DNA from 2 places in the Pseudonocardia yunnanensis genome. Region 1 is predicted to be linked to the other one. Evidence: riboswitches for the same ligand, from Rfam matches in the RefSeq annotation. Region 1 holds a riboswitch; the other holds the start of a gene.
What was found. A riboswitch is a leader RNA that binds a small molecule or an ion and turns the genes downstream of it on or off. The one in region 1 is predicted to bind thiamine pyrophosphate.

Region 1 (4,204 bases):
CTCCTCGATCGCCGCGAATTGCGGAGAGGTGATCAGCCCGATCTCGCGCGGCCGGGGCAGGTCGACGCTCACCTCGCGCCGCACGTGCGTGGGCCGCGGCCCGAGCACCAGCACACGGTCGGAGAGGAACACCGCCTCCCGGATGTCGTGGGTGATCAGCAGCACCGTCCAGCCGAATCGCGTGCGCACGTCGTCGAGCCAGGTCTGCATGTCGGTGCGGGTGAGCGAATCCAGCGCACCGAACGGCTCGTCGAGCAGCAGCACCGCGCGGTCCTGCACCACCGTGCGCAGCAAGGCGGCCCGCTGGCGCATCCCGCCGGACAGCTCGTACGGGTGGGCCGACTCGAACCCGGACAGGCCGAACTCGGCGAAGAGCGGCCGGGCCCGCTCCCGGGCGGCCCGCCGGGACATCCCGGCCACCTCCAGACCCAGCGTCGTGTTGTCCAGGACGGTCCGCCACGGGAAGAGCAGATCCTGCTGGGGCATGTACGCGAAGGGGTCGACGCGGCCGGTGGCGTCTTCGCCGTCGACGAGGACCCGGCCGGAGTCGGGCCGTTCCAGGCCCGCGATCACGTTGAACAGCGTGGACTTGCCGCAGCCGCTCGGCCCGATCACGGAAACGAACTCACCGGGCGCCACGTCGAAGGTCACCCCGCCGAGCACCGGGAGCCCCGGGTAGGCCTTCCGGAGATCGTCGAGCACCAGCTTGGTCTCGTGGCCGCCCTCAGGCATGACGACGCTCCTTCCCGTGCCACGGGATCACCAGCCGTTGCACGACGTAGGTGAGGACGAACAGCGCGATGGACAGCAGCGCCGTCACCACCACCGCCGCGAGCACGAGATCCGTGCGGAAGGAGTTCTTCTGCAGGCTCATGAAGATCCCGAGCCCGGCCGTCGCACCGACGTACTCGGCGAAGATCGCTCCGGTCACGGCGTAGGTGATGCCGATCCGCAGCGCCGTGAAGAACGACGGCATCGCCCCGGGCAGGCGCACGTAGCGGAACTGCTTCCAGCGCGACGCGCCCATGCTGCGCAGCAGGTTGGTGGCCTGCCGGTCGGTGGCGGCAAACCCCTCGATCAGCCCGACGGCGATCGGGAAGAACGTCACGAGTGCGATCACCAGCACCTTCGGCAGCAGGCCGAACCCGAACCAGATGATCAGCAGCGGCGCGATCGCGATGATCGGCAGCGTCTGGGACGCCACCAGGAGCGGGGTGAGCGCGCGTCGCAACCACGGGGAGAAGTCCACGGCGATCGCCAGAGCCCAGCCCACCGCCAGCGACACCCCGAACCCGACCGCCGTGACCTGCAGCGTCGGCAGCGTGTTCTCCCACAGCTGCTCGCGGAACGCCCAGCCCTGCGTGGCGACGCGCAGCGGCGAGGGCAGCACCTGTGGCCTGACGCCTGCGGCCGTGACGTACCACTGCCAGGCGATGAGCCCGAGCGCGACGAGGACGAGCGACGGTACGACGGCCGAGGCCGTGCGCCGTCCGCCCGTGCGTGGTGCGCTCATGGCTTCGCCAGGTACTGGTTGGTGAACCAGGTCGAGAAGTCCGGCCGCTGGGTGACCGGCTTCCCGTCCGGCCCGGTGAGCACGCCGGAGTCGAACACCCACCCCGAGAAGCCCGACCACTCGTCCAGCGTCTGCTCACCCACCTTGCCGGACGCGTCACGGAGAAACTGGTCGGCGAGCATCTGCTGGCTGCGCATGACGAGCTCCGGCTCGGTGAACACGCCCGGGTTGGCGTCCATCAACAGTTGGGCGGCCTTGGCCGGGTCGTCCGCGCCGAGCTGGTAGCCGCGCTGCGCCGCCTGCACGAACTTCGCGGCCAGGTCGGGGTGGGCATGCAGCCAGGGGCTGTTGCCGATCAGCAGCACGTTGTAGGCGTCGGGGAAGCCGTAGTCGGTGTAGGCGAAGGTCTTGAGCGGCTGGCCGTGCAGCTCTGCCTCGATGCCCTCCCAGGCCATGAACGGCTCGGTGAAGTCGACCTGCCCGGCGTAGAGCGCCTCGTACGCGGAGGTGCCGAGGACCACCGTCGTGAAGTCGCCCTTGCCCCCGGCGTCGCGGATGACGGCCTGCATCTTGGGCTCCTCCCCCGGCCCGCCGAACCCGCCGTAGGTCTTGCCGTCGAGATCCTTCGGGGAGGTGATGTCGGCCCGGTCGGCCTTCACCGCGATCCGCGTGGCCCAGTGCTGCAGCACCGCCATCACGGAGGTGATGTCCGCGCCTGCCGCCTTCGAGAAGGTGAACGAGTCCTGGAAGCTGATGCCGAAGTCCGCTGCTCCCGACGAGACGAGCGTGTCGGGCGAGGTGTTGTTGTACGGGAGGAACTGCACGTCCAGCCCGGCGTCGCGGAACCAGCCCTCCTGCTGCGCCACGTAGAGACCGGTGTGGTTGGTGTTGGGTGTCCAGTCCAGAGCGACCCGGATCGTCTGCTCGCCACCGGTCCCGCCCGCTCCCCCGGCGCCGCCTGCGCACCCGGCCAGCACGAGCAGGAGCACGGCTGCCAGGACGACGGAGATCCGTTGCGAACGTACGCCGATCACGAGGTTCCTCCCTACGCCGGAATTAACCGGGTCAGGTTCGAACGGTCGGCGGCCGGTCCTGCCGCCCTCTCAGCCTCGGATCGTGGGCTCCCGCGGGTCTCCGGGATGATACGCGGCGCCGAAGATTCACGCATACGACGCCCATCCCGGGTGGTTCGTCCGGCCAGGTTCTCGGTTGTGGCATCGACCCCACCCCGGGCCCGATCTCTGCCGGTACGTTCGTCCTCAGGTCGGCCACCGCGCATCGGCACGGCGGAGGGGCGCCGCAACTGATCAGCGTCGTCATGCGCCCGACCGCCGCGACCGTGGCGCCGGGCCGCCGAGTCGTGTCGGCCCGGACGACTCTCGCTTCATCGAGTCGTGATCGACCACACCACACTCTGATCTTCACGAGGAGACCTACATGCAGTCAGGTGACCGGCGAATGATGTGGCACGGCATGTTCCTCTTTCTCATCGGGCTGGTGACCGGCCTTCTCGAGCGCCGTTTCAAGAACATGCGAATGGGAGTGTCCGCGCATCTGGAGGGCGTGATGAACGGCACCTTCCTGATCGCGCTCGGCGCTGTCTGGGGCTACGTCAAACTGCCGCGGCGGGCAGACCAGGCGGCCCGAGCGTCAGCTCTCTACGGCACGTACGGCAACTGGTTGTTCACCACCCTCGGCGCGGCGCTCGGCACCGCCGCCGCGAATCCGATCTCGTCGGCGGGCCACACCGGAAAGCCGTGGCAGGAGAAACTCGTCGGGGCCGGATTCCTGAGCATCGCCATCTCGATCATCGTTTCCGCGGTGCTGACCCTGTTCGGGCTCGGCCGGAAGGCGCCCACTGCGGAGAAGTCCGGCGGGGAACAGGATTCGACGCCGGCCCGTCGAGTGGCGTGAACCTGGCCGTTGGATCGCGGACCGCGCCGCCGCTCAGACCGCTACGAGGACCGGTTCGAAGGCCAGTTCGGCAGCGCCGACCAGCTTCGCGTCACGGCCGAGGGGGCTCGTCTCGATCCGCGTGCCTCCCACCGCGCGGCTCACGAGGCTGCGCTCGTGCACCATCGTCCGGACCTTCGCGACCACGGCCGGGGGCAGCGCCGTGAACAGGTCACCGAGCACCACCAGCTCGGGCGCCATCATGTTCACCACCGTGATCAGCCCCGTGGCGAGCCATGTCGCGAAGTCGTCGAGCCTGCCGGGCTGCTCGGCGCCCTCGAGTGACCGGAGCTCCGCCACCACCACGCCGCGGGGGGCGTCCTCGGGGAGCCCGAGCGCCCGGCACAGCGCCGCCTCCCCCACCTCCGTCTCCCAGCAACCGCGGGACCCGCAGTAGCAGGGCCGCCCGCCGGGCCGGACGACGAGGTGCCCGATCTCGCCGACATAGCCGCGGGTGCCGCGCAGGGGACGGCCCGCGGAGATCACGCCGCCGCCCACCCCCTTGTCGGCGGAGATGTAGACCAGGTCGTCGACGTCACGTGCGTCCCCACGGACGTGCTCGGCGAGGGCCCCGAGCTCGGCGTCGTTCGCCACCTGCACGGGGACCTTCAGCACCGCGCCGAGCCTGCGGCCCAGTGCGACGTCACGCCAGCCGAGGTTGGGCGCCTCGTGCACGAAACCGTCGTCACTGCGGACCACACCCGGCACCGACACCCCCACCCCCTGGGCCGTGACGGC
Region 2 (4,204 bases), on a different contig from region 1:
TCGATCCGCCGCATCGCCACGGTGGTCAACGCGGTGCCGGACGCGATGAGCGCCCGCTCCAGGATCTCCAGGTTCGAGGCGCCACCGGTGCCCATGATCAGCCGGGAGGAGATCTTCCGCCCGCCGATCACCAGGACCTCGTTCTCGACGGACGAGCTCGTCACTGAGTCTCCGATCATCGTCATCCTCCCTGCACCGCCGTCAGCACCTCGATCCGAGCGCCCTCGGCGAGCGGCGTGGCTGCCCAGTCGGCCCTCGGGACGACCTCGCCGTTCACCGCCACCGCCACGCCGGTGCTCGGCGCGCCCAGCGACGCGAGGGCGTCGAGCACGCTCGCGCCCGTGCCGAGCTCGCGCTGTTCACCGTTGATCCACACGTGCACGTGCAACCTCCTCGGGGTACCGATGGCCTCGGCCTGCGCTGGGCGCGGCGCCGTTGACGCGCGCCGGATCGGCGGGGCGCATCGCATCAGGCACGGGACGGCCGTGCAGCAGCTGCAGCACGGCATCGGCAGTGACCGGTGCAAGCAGCATCCCGTTGCGGTGGTGGCCGGTGGCGACGAGCAGTCCCTCCGGGCCGAGCGCGCCAACCAGCGGCAGGTTGTCGGGGCTGCCGGGGCGCAGCCCGGCGGCGCTCTCGACCAGCGCGTACTCGGCGATGCCGGGGAGCACGCGCTCGGCGTCGCGCAGCAGGTCACGGACGCCGCCGACCGTGACCTCGGTGTCGAAGCCGGTCTCGGCCTGGGTGGCGCCGATGACGAGACCGCCCCCGTCCCGCGGCACGGCGTAGACGGGGCGTCCGTCCACGAGGGCCCGCACGGTGCGGCTCGGGGGCGGGAACGCCCCGGTGCGGTGTGCCAGCCGCAGGATCTCGCCCTTGACCGGGCGCACCAGGCCGTCGAGGACCGGGTGCAACGCGCCGGAGTGGGCGCCCGCGCAGACGATGACGACGTCGGATTCCAGGTCGCCGGCGTCGGTCCGCACGCCGGTGACGCGCGTCCCGTCGTCGAGGACGGCGCGCGCGGTGCTCTCCACGAAGGTCGCCCCGGCCCGCTCGGCGGCCGTCCGCAGCGCGGCGAGCAGCATGCGGTTGTCGACCGCCAGATCGCCGGGCACGGACAGGCCACCGCGGACGTCAGGCCCCAGCGCGGGCTCCAGGCGGCGCAGCTCCCGGCCGGACAGGCGCTCGACCGCGCGGCCGAGCCGGGCGAGGTAGCCCGCCAACGTGTCCAGCTCGGCGCGGTCGCCCGACCCCGTGGCCACCACCACGGTGCCCTCGGTGCGCAGTCCGGCCGACTGGCCGGCCGCCGCACCGAGCTCCTCGGCGAAGCCCGGCCAGCGCCGCACGGACTCCACGCCGAGCTCCAGCAGATCCTCTTCGCCGGGCCAGGCCTCGGTGACCGGCGCGAGCATGCCGCCTGCCACCCAGGACGCCCCGGACGCGGGCGCAGGATCGACCACGGTGACCCGCAGCCCCGCCGACGCAGCGCGCCATGCGCAGGACAGGCCGATCACACCTGCACCGATGAATGCCAACCGTGAGTTCGTCATCTCCCCGCTCCCTGCGCCGGCATGACCCGGATCAGGTTCGACGGTCGGGATCTCCAGATCCCCTCTCAGCCCGTGAACCGGGCTCCCGTGCGTCACCTTCGCTTCACAGTACGCGCCGGGTACGCAGCCGCGTAGGGTCGGTACCCATGCCCGGATTCGACGGAGACGCGCTGCGCGCGCGACTGGCCGACGCCCGCCTCTACCTCTGCACCGACGCGCGGCGGCGCACCGGCGACCTCGCGGAGTTCGCCGACGCCGCGCTCGCCGGCGGCGTCGACATCGTGCAGCTACGTGACAAGGGCGCGGACGGCGCCCTGGAGGCTCGGGAGGAACTTGCCGCGCTGGAGGTGCTCGCCGCGGCGTGCGCCCGGCACGGGGCGCTGCTCGCGGTGAACGACCGGGCCGACGTGGCGCTCGCCGCCGGCGCCGACGTGCTGCATCTCGGACAGGACGACCTTCCCGTCGAGTGGGCACGCAAGATCGTGGGTGACGAGGTTGTCGTCGGACGCTCGTCGCACAGCGCAGAGGAGACCGCGGCGGCCGCGGAGGAGGCGGGCGTGGACTACTTCTGCGTCGGCCCCTGCTGGCCCACGCCGACAAAGCCGGGACGCCCGGCACCCGGTCTCGACCTCGTGCGCACCGTTGCCGGCCGGTCGCCGTCGCGGCCGTGGTTCGCCATCGGTGGCATCGACCACGACCGGCTCGACGAGGTGCTGGCCGCCGGCGCCGACCGGATCGTCGTGGTGCGGGCGATCACGCAGGCCGAGGACCCTCGGGCAGCCGCGGCGGCCCTCGCCGCCCGGGTCCGCGCCTGACCGTCCCACGTCGGGCGGCCGGGGCTCACTGCACCTGAGCCTGCCCCTGAGCCCCCGGCACCGGGACGAGCGGCGTCGGCACAGCGCGCCCGGCGGCATTGCCTGCGCCACCACTGTCGGAACCACTCCCGCCGGAACCGCCGCTTCCGGAGCCGCCACTCCGGGAACCGTCGCTGCCGGAGCCGTTGCTGTCCGACCGGTCGTTGCTCGAGCCGCCGTTCCCGGTACCGCCGGTCGCGCCCGAACCCTGGGTCGGAACATCGGCGCGGGAGGTGGGATTTCCGCCGGAGTCCTGGGCCGTCGACGGGTTTGCGCCACTCTCCGGGGTGCCCGTCGACCTGGTGCTGTCGCTGGTGCTCGGCTCGGTGGTGGTGGGCTCGGACGACCTCGACGGCTCCGACCTCGTGGACGGCTCGACCGTCTCGTCGTGCTTGCTCGGGCTCTCGTGCCTGCCCTCGAACACCCGCCCGACGGACGTCCCGGACTCCCCCGAGGTGAGGGTGGAGCCCTTGGCCCACTCGACACCGGTGACGGCGAGCATGCTCAGCGCGAAGATCAGCACGGTCGCCGCCGACCACAGCACGAAACGGCGCCGTGAGATCCGCGCCGGCGGCACGGCGGGCTCGACGCGCAGTTTCGTGGTCGCCCCTTCCGGCGAGATGCGCGGCATCGGCATGGTGACCTCGGCGGCCAGCTCCGCCGCCAGGGCCGGGCCGGGGACAGCCGCACCAGCGGGGGCGTTCTCGGAACCCCGCCGGGGCACCCGGACCCGCGCCACCAACCGATCGCGCGTGCGGTCGAGCGACTGCTGGTAGACCGCGGTCGCCACGGTGCTGGCGACCGACCCCAGCGCGGCGCCTGCCACCGTGCCCTCCGCACCGAAGAACGACCCGAGAACAGCGCTCGTCGCGGCTGCACCAGCCCCGGCGATCACCTTGTTGATCGTCAGCCCGACGGCGGTGGCATTCGGCTGCGTCTGCACCGCCGTCTGCTGGTCCGCCGTCGTAGCGGTGGTCGGGACGATCCGGGAAGGTCCGGGCTGCGGGGACCGGGGCGAGGGGATCCGGTTCTGGGGCGGCTGGTTCCCGGGAGCGCGCGGCGCCGGTATCCGTGGAGCAGGGCTGTGGCGCCCGCCGTTGCGGGATTGGTCAGGACGTGGGGCGCTGGGGAACTGCTGCATGGCTCCTGTGGACGATCACGTCTTCGGGCGGTCGGGGTACCGGATCTTCAACGCACGATGGTTCCGGATCGCTCCAGACGATCAACGTCGGGTGAGATCGTTCACGTTGCCGAGCGGGAGCCGGCATCTCCTTCGGCCGGATGGCGCAGACCACGGTGGCCCTCCGGCAGGGCCGAACGGAGCACCGGCCAGGACAGCGCCACGCACAGCGCCACGAGCGGCCAGGTGAGCACCGCTCGCGCGATGCCCAGGGGCACGACGGCGTCGGCCACGTACAACGGCAGGAAAACAGCCAGGCGCACCAGGTACTGGCCGACCCACAGCCAGCTGGCCCGCTGGTAGCCCCGTAGCAGGTCGGGGTCACGCCGCCAGCGGGTGCGCTGGCCGAGCAGAGTGCCCACGACCACACCGAGCAGCGGCCACCTGATCACGATCGACACCGCCCAGGCGAGCGCGCTCGCCGCGTTGGACACGATCTGGACGAGGAAGAAGTCGATCGCCCGGCCGGTGTAGAGCGCCACGAGCGCCGCCACCGCCACTCCGAGCAGGCCGAACAGCACGGCCCGCGGCTGCTTGCCACCGGCCAGCCGGACCACGGCGATGACGACCGCTGTGAGCAGCGCCGCACCCGCCGCCCACGCGATGGGGGACGTCCAGGC

Region 2: it holds a riboswitch for thiamine pyrophosphate, as region 1 does, so the genes downstream of both, thiO (glycine oxidase ThiO) here and ABD743_RS21840 (ABC transporter substrate-binding protein) in region 1, are expected to answer to the same signal.

What each region holds. Positions count from the first base shown of each region.
Region 1 is NZ_BAAAUS010000024.1:54,648-58,851, forward strand. It holds gene ABD743_RS21830 (ABC transporter ATP-binding protein) at 1-732, opposite strand, end outside; gene ABD743_RS21835 (ABC transporter permease) at 725-1,513, opposite strand; gene ABD743_RS21840 (ABC transporter substrate-binding protein) at 1,510-2,547, opposite strand; TPP riboswitch at 2,539-2,651, opposite strand; gene ABD743_RS21845 (styrene oxide isomerase) at 2,951-3,427, shown strand; gene ABD743_RS21850 (ROK family protein) at 3,461-4,204, opposite strand, start outside.
Region 2 is NZ_BAAAUS010000052.1:34,855-39,058, forward strand. It holds gene thiG (thiazole synthase) at 1-179, opposite strand, end outside; gene thiS (sulfur carrier protein ThiS) at 182-382, opposite strand; gene thiO (glycine oxidase ThiO) at 360-1,550, opposite strand; TPP riboswitch at 1,542-1,649, opposite strand; gene thiE (thiamine phosphate synthase) at 1,697-2,365, shown strand; gene ABD743_RS38115 (hypothetical protein) at 2,391-3,347, opposite strand; gene ABD743_RS38120 (DUF3159 domain-containing protein) at 3,647-4,204, opposite strand, start outside.